3 regions of the Pantoea sp. XAF26B01_ASV70 genome follow, and region 1 is predicted to be linked to each of the others. Evidence: predicted binding sites of a transcription regulator. Region 1 holds the regulator's gene; each other region holds the start of a gene.

What was found. The regulator sigma-54, encoded in region 1, starts transcription at its own class of promoters, with help from an activator protein. The targets are predictions, from matches to a motif close to GTTGGCACANNTTTCGCTNT.
Region 2: the regulator sigma-54 is predicted to act here: its motif matches at 1,765-1,784, upstream of glnK (P-II family nitrogen regulator).
Region 3: the regulator sigma-54 is predicted to act here: its motif matches at 2,023-2,042, upstream of ACX8ZY_RS02285 (gamma carbonic anhydrase family protein).

What each region holds. Positions count from the first base shown of each region.
Region 1 covers NZ_CM137251.1:3,766,321-3,769,598, reverse strand. The annotation lists gene ptsN (PTS IIA-like nitrogen regulatory protein PtsN) at 1-476, opposite strand, end outside; gene hpf (ribosome hibernation promoting factor) at 629-916, opposite strand; gene rpoN (RNA polymerase factor sigma-54) at 938-2,371, opposite strand; gene lptB (LPS export ABC transporter ATP-binding protein) at 2,420-3,145, opposite strand; gene lptA (lipopolysaccharide ABC transporter substrate-binding protein LptA) at 3,151-3,278, opposite strand, start outside.
Region 2 covers NZ_CM137251.1:3,193,008-3,196,285, reverse strand. The annotation lists gene ACX8ZY_RS15145 (SmdB family multidrug efflux ABC transporter permease/ATP-binding protein) at 1-1,578, shown strand, start outside; gene glnK (P-II family nitrogen regulator) at 1,836-2,174, shown strand; gene amtB (ammonium transporter AmtB) at 2,209-3,278, shown strand, end outside.
Region 3 covers NZ_CM137251.1:467,302-470,579, forward strand. The annotation lists gene tsaC (L-threonylcarbamoyladenylate synthase type 1 TsaC) at 1-151, shown strand, start outside; gene aroE (shikimate dehydrogenase) at 155-973, shown strand; gene ACX8ZY_RS02280 (DUF1488 family protein) at 970-1,227, shown strand; gene ACX8ZY_RS02285 (gamma carbonic anhydrase family protein) at 1,194-1,748, opposite strand; rRNA gene ACX8ZY_RS02290 (16S ribosomal RNA) at 2,239-3,278, shown strand, end outside.

The sequences.
Region 1 (3,278 bases):
TGCTCCGACTGGACTTCCGTAATAATGGCATAGAGCTCTTCATCACTCTGCGCTGCGCGCAGACGACGGCAAACCGTTTTATCTGCCAGACGCTTTGCCACCAGTGACAGGGTGTGCAGATGTGTTTTGCACTGGTCAGCCGGGACCAGTAAGGCAAACAACAGATCGACAGGCTGGTTGTCGACGGCATCAAACGCAATCGGCTGTTCGAGGCTGATAAACACCCCAACCGCGCGCAGCGTATCCTCTTCCAGCTTGCCGTGCGGGATGGCTATCCCGTTACCAATACCGGTACTGCCCATGCGTTCGCGGGTCAGGATCGCTTCGAAAAGCGTCTGGTGCGGCAGGTTGAGCTGCTTAGCGGCCAGTTCGCTGATGATTTCCAGCGCACGTTTTTTGCTCTGGCAGTGGACGCCGCTGCGGGTGCAGTCTGGCGAAAGCACTGTGCTCAATTCCAGTGTGAGATCGTTGTTCATTATCGTTTCACTTGCGTGTTCACCAGGCCATTCACCGCCAGCGCGTATTGACGCGTGTGACAAACGGCGCCTGCTCAGATGACAAAACGGGGCGGATTATCCGCCCCATCCTGTCGGCTCTGCGCGCCAGGCGCGCGTCGCTAGCGTGAAGGTTAGTGTTTTTTCAGTTTATCTTTGTGTTTGGTCAGCTGACGGGTGAGCTTATCGATCAGTCCGTCAATGGCCGCATACATATCTTCCGCTTCGGATGTGGCGTGCAGCTCGCCACCATTCACGTGTAGTGTTGCGTCAGCCACCTGCGTGACTTTCTCAACCTTCAGGACAATATAGACCTGATTGATATGTTCAAAATAGTGTTCCAGTTTGGCAAATTTACCGTTGACGAATTCACGCAGAGGTGGAGTGATTTCAACGTGTTGCCCGGTCAGGTTCAGCTGCATAGGTCTTCCTTCTCATTTCTTTCAAACCAGTTGTTTACGCTGGTTCGATGGCGGGATGGATAAAGACTCACGATATTTGGCGACGGTACGCCGTGCCACCATGATCCCCTGATCAGATAACATGGAGGTCAGTTTACTGTCGCTCAAGGGTTTGGCTGGATTTTCCGCCGAAATTAATTTTTTCACCAGGGCACGAATCGCGGTAGAGGAGGCTTCACCGCCACCTTCCGTATTAACGTGACTGGAGAAAAAGTACTTCAGTTCAAAAATGCCACGCGGGCTGTGCAGATACTTCTGCGTGGTAACGCGGGAGATGGTCGATTCGTGCATCTCAACGGCCTGGGCGATATCCGCCAGCACCATCGGGCGCATAAATTCTTCACCCTGCTCGAAAAAGGCCTGCTGTTGCTCAACAATACAGCGCGTCACTTTCAGCAGGGTATCATTGCGGCTTTCCAGGCTCTTAATCAGCCAGCGGGCTTCCTGCAGATTACTGCGAATGAACTGGCTGTCGCTGTCGTTCCGCGTCGCGCCGCTCATTGCCGCATAGTGCTGATTGATCTTCAGACGTGGCACGCTATCGGCATTGAGTTCAACCGTCCAGCGGCTGCCGATCTTACGTACCAGCACATCGGGAATGACATATTCTGGTTCGCCGGTGTTGATCGACTGACCCGGACGCGGGTCCAGCGACTGAATCAGCAGCATCGCCTCTTTCAGCACCTCTTCTTTGAGGCGTGTGACCCGCATCAGGCTGCGGAAATCGTGGTTTGCCAGCAGATCGAGATGTTCGCTGACGATCAGGCGCGCCTCTGCCAGCATCGGCGTTTCGGGCGCATATTGTGAAAGCTGCACAAGCAGGCAGTCACGCAGGTCGCGCGCGCCAACACCAATCGGGTCAAAGCGCTGGATGCGTTTCAGCACCGCTTCAACTTCATCCGCTTCGAGCTCATCATCGCCGATGCTGTCAAGGATCTCCTCAAGCGAAACGGTGAGATACCCGGTGTCATCAATAGCATCGACAATAGAGGTGGCAATGGCGCGATCGGTATCGCTGAACGGCGTCAGTCCGACCTGCCACATCAGATAATCCTGCAGCGACTGGGTCGTTTCGCCCTGATAAACCGGTAACTCATCATCCTGGTAATCGGTGCCGGTGCCGGAAGGCGTACCCGCGGTGTAGATCTCATCCCAGGTCGCATCCAGCGGCAGTTCATCAGGCATCTCTTTCTGCTCAAGCGCTTCGCGTGTATCCAGCGCCTCGGCCTCTGAAGACTCCCGTGAATCGATCTCTTCATGCAGGTCAGTCTGCTCAAGCAGCGGATTACTTTCCAGCGCAAGCTGAAGCTCCTGCTGGAGTTCAAGCGTAGAGAGTTGCAGCAGGCGAATCGCCTGTTGCAATTGCGGAGTCATTGCCAGCTGTTGGCTGAACCTGAGTTGTAAACCTTGCTTCATAGACAGGATGATCGTTCCCAGGTAAACATCGGTATTAACGACACCTTATCAGAGTCTGAACTCTTCACCCAAATAAACCCGCTTAACCTGCTCATCCGCAAGAATTTCATTCGGTGTGCCGTGTGCGATCAGGTGCCCCTGGCTGACGATATAAGCCCGCTCACAGACCGCTAACGTTTCGCGTACGTTATGGTCGGTAATCAGCACACCGAGGCCGCTGTCACGCAGATGCTCAATGATCTTCTTAATGTCGATAACGGAGATGGGGTCAACACCGGCAAAAGGTTCATCCAGCAGGATAAATTTAGGATTAGCCGCCAGCGCCCGTGCAATCTCAACACGACGTCGCTCACCACCCGAAAGTGCCTGGCCCATGCTGTCGCGCAGGTGCTCAATGTGAAACTCTTCCATCAGCTCACGGGCACGATCCTGGCGTTGCTCTTCGGTCAGATCGTCACGGATCTGCAAGACCGCCATCAGGTTATCGTAGACGCTGAGGCGACGGAAGATCGATGCCTCCTGCGGCAGATAGCCGATGCCACGACGCGCACGGGCATGCAGCGGCAGGATGCTGATATCTTCATCATCAATAATAATGCGGCCAGCGTCACGCGGCACAATGCCCACTACCATGTAAAAGGTGGTGGTTTTACCGGCACCGTTCGGGCCCAGCAGGCCGACAATCTCGCCGGATTTTACCTGCAGGCTGACATCTTCTACCACGCGACGGCCTTTATATGCCTTCGCCAGGTTTTCTGCGATTAATGTGGCCATAGCTATCAGTTACTCTTCTTTCCGCTGTTGGACGAACCTTTGTCCTGAAGTTGCGACGGCACCAGTACAGTCGTGACGCGCTTGTTCTGGCCCTGACTGAAAGCCTGCATTTTCTGCTCTTTCACCAGGTAGG
Region 2 (3,278 bases), 570 kb from region 1:
CTGGTGGTCAGTTTTATCCTGCTTCAGCTGCTGGCCGCCGGGCTGCACTACTGGCAGGCGCTGTTGTTTAACCGAGCCGCTATCGGCGTGGTACAGCGGTTACGCAGTGACGTGATGAATGCCGCACTCTGTCAGCCGCTGAGTGCCTTTGATACCCAGCCGGTCGGGCAGATTATTTCACGCGTGACTAACGACACCGAAGTCATCCGCGATCTCTACGTCACGGTGGTTTCAACCGTGTTGCGCAGTGCCGCACTGGTCGGCGCTATGATGGTGGCGATGTTCAGCCTTGACTGGCGCATGGCGCTGGTGGCGATGATGATCTTCCCGCTGGTACTGGTGGTGATGTTCATCTATCAGCGTTACAGCACGCCCATTGCCCGTCGGGTTCGCAGCTATCTGGCAGACATCAATAATGGCTTTAACGAAGTCATCAGCGGCATGAGCGTGATCCAGCAGTTTCGTCAGCAGGCGCGATTTGGTGAGCGAATGGGTGAAGCGAGCCGCTCTCACTATCTGGCGCGAATGGAAACGCTGCGTCTGGATGGTTTTCTGCTGCGTCCGCTGTTGAGTCTGTTTTCAGCGATGGTGTTGTGTGGGCTGCTGATCCTGTTTAGTTTCTCGATGCCTGGCGTGTTTGAAGTGGGGGTACTCTATGCCTTTATTACCTATCTGGGGCGTCTGAATGAGCCGCTGATTGAGCTGACCACTCAGCAATCGATGCTGCAGCAGGCGGTGGTTTCAGGTGAACGTATTTTCGAACTGATGGATGCCGCACAGCAGCAGTATGGTGCCGATCAGCAACCGCTGGCTTCAGGTCGTATCACCCTGAACAATCTGAGCTTTGCCTACCGTGAAAACCGCGATGTGCTCAGTGATATCAATCTTGAGGTTGCCCCACGCGAGTTTGTGGCGCTGGTGGGACATACCGGCAGCGGTAAAAGCACGCTGGCGAACCTGTTAATGGGTTACTATCCGGTGACGCGTGGCGAGATCCGCATTGATGATCGACCCATTAGTGACCTGAGCCATGCCGTGCTGCGGCACGGTATCGCGATGGTGCAGCAGGATCCGGTGGTGCTGGCCGATACGCTGCTGGCGAATGTGCGGCTGGGACGCGACATCAGCGAAGAGGCCGTCTGGACGGTGCTGGAACAGGTGCAGCTGGCTCCGCTGGCGCATGCGTTGCCGGAGGGAATACATACCCGGCTGGGCGAGCAGGGCAATAATCTGTCGGTCGGGCAGAAGCAGCTGCTGGCACTGGCCCGGGTGCTGGTTGATCTGCCGCAGATACTGATCCTCGACGAAGCGACGGCCAATATTGATTCCGGCACCGAGCAGGCCATTCAGCAGACGCTTGAGACGCTGCGTCAGCACAGCACGCTGGTGGTGATTGCTCACCGCCTCTCAACGATTATTGAAGCAGACAAGATTCTTGTGCTGCATCGTGGTCGTGTGGTTGAGCAGGGTACGCATCAGCAACTGCTGGCGATGCAGGGACGTTACTGGCAGATGTATCAGCTGCAGCAGGCAGGTGAAGATCTGGTATCGGGCGTCGCTGTAACAACTGAAGGCTGAGTTGCACCTTTTTTGCGCACCTTTATCAGATTAATCTGTATAAATGCACTCCTTTGACGCCTGAAGCACCAAAGGAGTGCAGCCCTCCGCTGCAATTTCCCCTGTACGGCCTCTCTGTTTCCCATCCTCTTTAAAGCATCCCTTGTCGCGTCTCGCCTGAACAACGGATTACCGTCATTTTCACACTCTGGCACAGGCTTTGCTTATATCCCTGCGTGTCCGTAAACGTTACCTATTTACTCGCTGGAGGGGATCCAATGAAGCTGGTTACCGTCGTAATTAAGCCATTCAAGCTGGAGGATGTACGTGAAGCTTTATCCTCTATCGGCATTCAGGGACTGACCGTCTCCGAAGTGAAAGGTTTTGGCCGTCAGAAGGGCCATGCAGAGCTTTATCGTGGCGCAGAGTACAGCGTGAACTTCCTGCCTAAGGTCAAAATTGATATCGCTATTGCCGACGATCAGTTAGACGAAGTGGTGGATGTCATCAGTAAAGCGGCTTACACCGGCAAAATTGGCGACGGTAAAATTTTCGTAGCTGAACTGCAGCGCGTCATCCGTATTCGTACCGGCGAGACCGACGAAGCCGCTCTGTAATAAAGACTCAGTACTGTGATGGGATGGAATAAAAATGAATAAAATTTTCGCTAAGTTGGGCCTCACCAGCCTGGCACTGTTACCCTCACTCGCAATGGCTGCGCCTGCCGTTGCGGACAAGGCTGATAACGCATTTATGATGATTTGCACCGCGCTGGTGCTGTTTATGTCAATTCCAGGTATCGCGCTGTTTTACGGTGGTTTGATTCGCGGTAAAAACGTGCTGTCGATGCTGACCCAGGTTGCCGTCACCTTCTCACTGGTCTGCGTATTATGGATGGTTTACGGCTATTCACTGGCGTTCAGTGAAGGCAACGCCTTCTTTGGCAGCTTTAACTGGGTGATGCTGAAAAACATTCAGCTGACCGCCGTCATGGGCAGCTTCTATCAATATATTCATGTCGCGTTCCAGGCCTCGTTTGCCTGTATCACGGTGGGCCTGATTGTCGGTGCTATCGCAGAACGCATCCGTTTCTCTGCCGTACTGATTTTTGTCGGCGTCTGGCTGACCCTGGCTTACCTGCCTATTGCGCACATGGTGTGGGCTGGCGGTTTCCTGGCACAGGATGGCGCGCTGGACTTTGCTGGCGGCACCGTGGTGCATATTAACGCCGCTGTCGCCGGTCTGGTGGGCGCTTATCTGGTGGGCAAACGTGCCGGCTTTGGTAAAGAGGCCTTCAAACCACACAACCTGCCCATGGTATTCACCGGCACCGCCATTCTGTATGTCGGCTGGTTCGGTTTCAACGCCGGTTCTGCTTCTGCAGCAAACGAAATCGCGGCGCTGGCCTTCCTCAACACCGTTGTCGCAACAGCGGGCGCCGTGTTGTCATGGACCTTTGGCGAGTGGGCGGTACGTGGTAAGCCTTCGCTGCTGGGTGCCTGTTCAGGCTTTATTGCCGGATTAGTAGCGATTACGCCTGCCTGTGGTTACGTCGGCGTCGGCGGTGCATTAATCATCGGTCTGGTTGGCGGACTGGCGGGACTGTGGGGCGTGACCACCCTGAAAAAATGGCTGCGCGTGGATGATCCCTGCGATGTGTTCGGCGTGCATGGCGTGTGCGGCATTGTCGGCTGTATCCTGACTGGCGTGTTTGCCTCCTC
Region 3 (3,278 bases), 850 kb from region 1:
TCTGTCAGGCCTGCCTCCCTGCCGAACGGCTGAAGAAGTGAAGCAGCAGTTTGGTGAGCAGTTCCCGGTTCTGTCGGGAAAAACAGGTGGGCGGCTCAATCCCTCTGAAATCCGCGATGTCATCAGCGGCGAACTTATACGTCAGGGCTAATTCATGGATCAATTCGCCGTTTTCGGTAATCCGATCAACCACAGTAAATCTCCGCTGATCCATCAGGCTTTCGCTGAACAGACGGGCGTTGAACATCGCTATGGTCGGATTTGTGCCCCGATAGATGGTTTTCCTCAGGCGCTCTCTGCCTTTTTCGAACAGGGAGGCCGTGGCGCCAACGTGACGTTACCTTTTAAACAGCAGGCATGGGAATTTGCCGATCAGCTCAGCGAACGTGCAGCCCTGTCCGGCGCGGTAAACACGGTGAAAAAACTCAGCGATGGGCAGATCCTGGGTGACAACACGGATGGTATCGGGCTGTTAAGCGATCTTGAACGGCTGAAGATGATCAATGCTGGTGACAAGGTTTTGCTGGTGGGGGCGGGCGGTGCTGCACGTGGGGTCATTCTGCCGCTTCTCTCAGCAGGCGTGACACTCACTGTTGTTAACCGTACCGCCGCGCGGGCGGAAGAGCTGGCTGGCCTGTTTGCAGCGAGCGGCACTATCCGCGCATGTGGTTTTGAGCAGCTGACAGATCAGCACTTTGATCTGATCATTAATGCGACCTCAAGCGGTGTGAATGGCGAAACCCCTCCTTTACCTGCAGCAGTCATTCATGCTGATGTGCGCTGTTATGACATGTTTTATCAAAGCGGGCTGACGCCTTTCCTGCGCTGGTGTCAGGCGCAGGGCACGGCTCATCTGGCAGATGGTTTGGGCATGCTGGTGGGGCAGGCTGCTCATGCCTTCTATCTGTGGCACGGTGTGATGCCGGAAATCGCGCCGGTGATTACCCAGCTTAAACAGGCCATGCAGCCATGAATCAGGCGATACAGTTTCCTGATGATGAAACCTATAATGCTGAACTGAACGCGGTCTGTTTCCCGGTGCTGGTCAACGGCATGCGGCTGACCTGTGCAATCAGCGGGAAGTCGCTGGCCTCACGTTTTGGTGAAGGGGAGGCGATGGCGCTGTTTCAGCACCATCGCTGGGATCTGGAAGATGAGGCCGAAGCGGCTATCCGTCAGGATAATATTGATGCTCAGGGCTGGATCTGGTTATCTCCCGCCAGGTAATCATCTTTCCAGGCGACATAATTATTAGCGGAATAGCGTAAACCTTCCTTCTCATTGTCATTCAGCGGCCTGATCTGCCTGACCGGACTACCCAGATAGAGATAGCCGCTCTCCAGTCTTTTACCTGGCGGCACCAGACTTCCGGCACCAATCATCACCTCTTCTTCTACTATTACGCCATCAAGCAGAATCGATCCCATTCCGACCAGCACGCGATCGCCAATGGTACAGCCGTGCAACATCGCTTTATGCCCGATCGTGACATCCTCGCCAATAATAAGAGGGAAGCCTTGCGGGTTAGACGCTGATTTATGCGTAACGTGCAGAACGCTGCCGTCCTGTACATTAGTACGGGCACCAATGCGCACCTGATTCACATCCCCCCTAATCGCAACCAGCGGCCAGATGCTCACGTCGTCCTCCATTATGACATCACCGACCACAACACTGCTTGGATCGACCATAACGCGCTGGCCGGTTTGCGGGAAAAGGTCTTTATATGGACGTAGGGCGGAAGTCATCATGTTCTCCTTTGTTCTGTTTTCAATGCAGCCTGATGCGATTTCAGGCAGCTGACAAGCCAATTCTGGCCTGGATCGCTGGCGATCTCATCAATCTGGATCATTTATAACCGTTCAGATAAAAGATCCAAAAAAAGGGTTGTGCTCTGAAACGGGATCCCTATAATGCGCCTCCATCGACACGGAACACCGGCAACGGGAAGCGGGTTGAGAGGCACAGGAGACTGCGCCGCCGGAGAAAAACTTCTGAAATAGAGGTTGACTCTGCAGGAGGAAAGCGTAATATACGCCACCTCGCGACAGGACGCTAACGCACTGTTCGCACTGCTCTTTAACAATTTATCAGACAATCTGTGTGGGCACTCGCAGGATTGATATCAGCGTCTCCGGACGTAAGAAAATATCAAGCCTCACGAGTGAACACATAATGAAATTCATTATGACGTTTTACAGATGAGCACCGCTTAACTTGTTTAAGCAAATCAAACTTAAATTGAAGAGTTTGATCATGGCTCAGATTGAACGCTGGCGGCAGGCCTAACACATGCAAGTCGGACGGTAGCACAGAGGAGCTTGCTCCTTGGGTGACGAGTGGCGGACGGGTGAGTAATGTCTGGGGATCTGCCCGATAGAGGGGGATAACCACTGGAAACGGTGGCTAATACCGCATAACGTCGCAAGACCAAAGAGGGGGACCTTCGGGCCTCTCACTATCGGATGAACCCAGATGGGATTAGCTAGTAGGCGGGGTAATGGCCCACCTAGGCGACGATCCCTAGCTGGTCTGAGAGGATGACCAGCCACACTGGAACTGAGACACGGTCCAGACTCCTACGGGAGGCAGCAGTGGGGAATATTGCACAATGGGCGCAAGCCTGATGCAGCCATGCCGCGTGTATGAAGAAGGCCTTCGGGTTGTAAAGTACTTTCAGCGGGGAGGAAGGCGATGGGGTTAATAACCCTGTCGATTGACGTTACCCGCAGAAGAAGCACCGGCTAACTCCGTGCCAGCAGCCGCGGTAATACGGAGGGTGCAAGCGTTAATCGGAATTACTGGGCGTAAAGCGCACGCAGGCGGTCTGTTAAGTCAGATGTGAAATCCCCGGGCTTAACCTGGGAACTGCATTTGAAACTGGCAGGCTTGAGTCTTGTAGAGGGGGGTAGAATTCCAGGTGTAGCGGTGAAATGCGTAGAGATCTGGAGGAATACCGGTGGCGAAGGCGGCCCCCTGGACAAAGACTGACGCTCAGGTGCGAAAGCGTGGGGAGCAAACAGGATTAGATACCCTGGTAGTCCACGCCGTAAACGATGTCGACTTGGAGGTTGTTCCCTTGAGGAGTGGCTTCCGGAGCTAACGCGTTAAGTCGACCGCCTGGGGAGTACGGCCGCAAGGTTAAAACTCAAATGAATTGACGGGGGCCCGCACAAGCGGTGGAGCATGTGGTTTAATTCGATGCAACGCGAAGAACCTTACCTACTCTTGACATCCACGGAATTTGGCAGAGATGCCTTAGTGCCTTCGGGAACCGT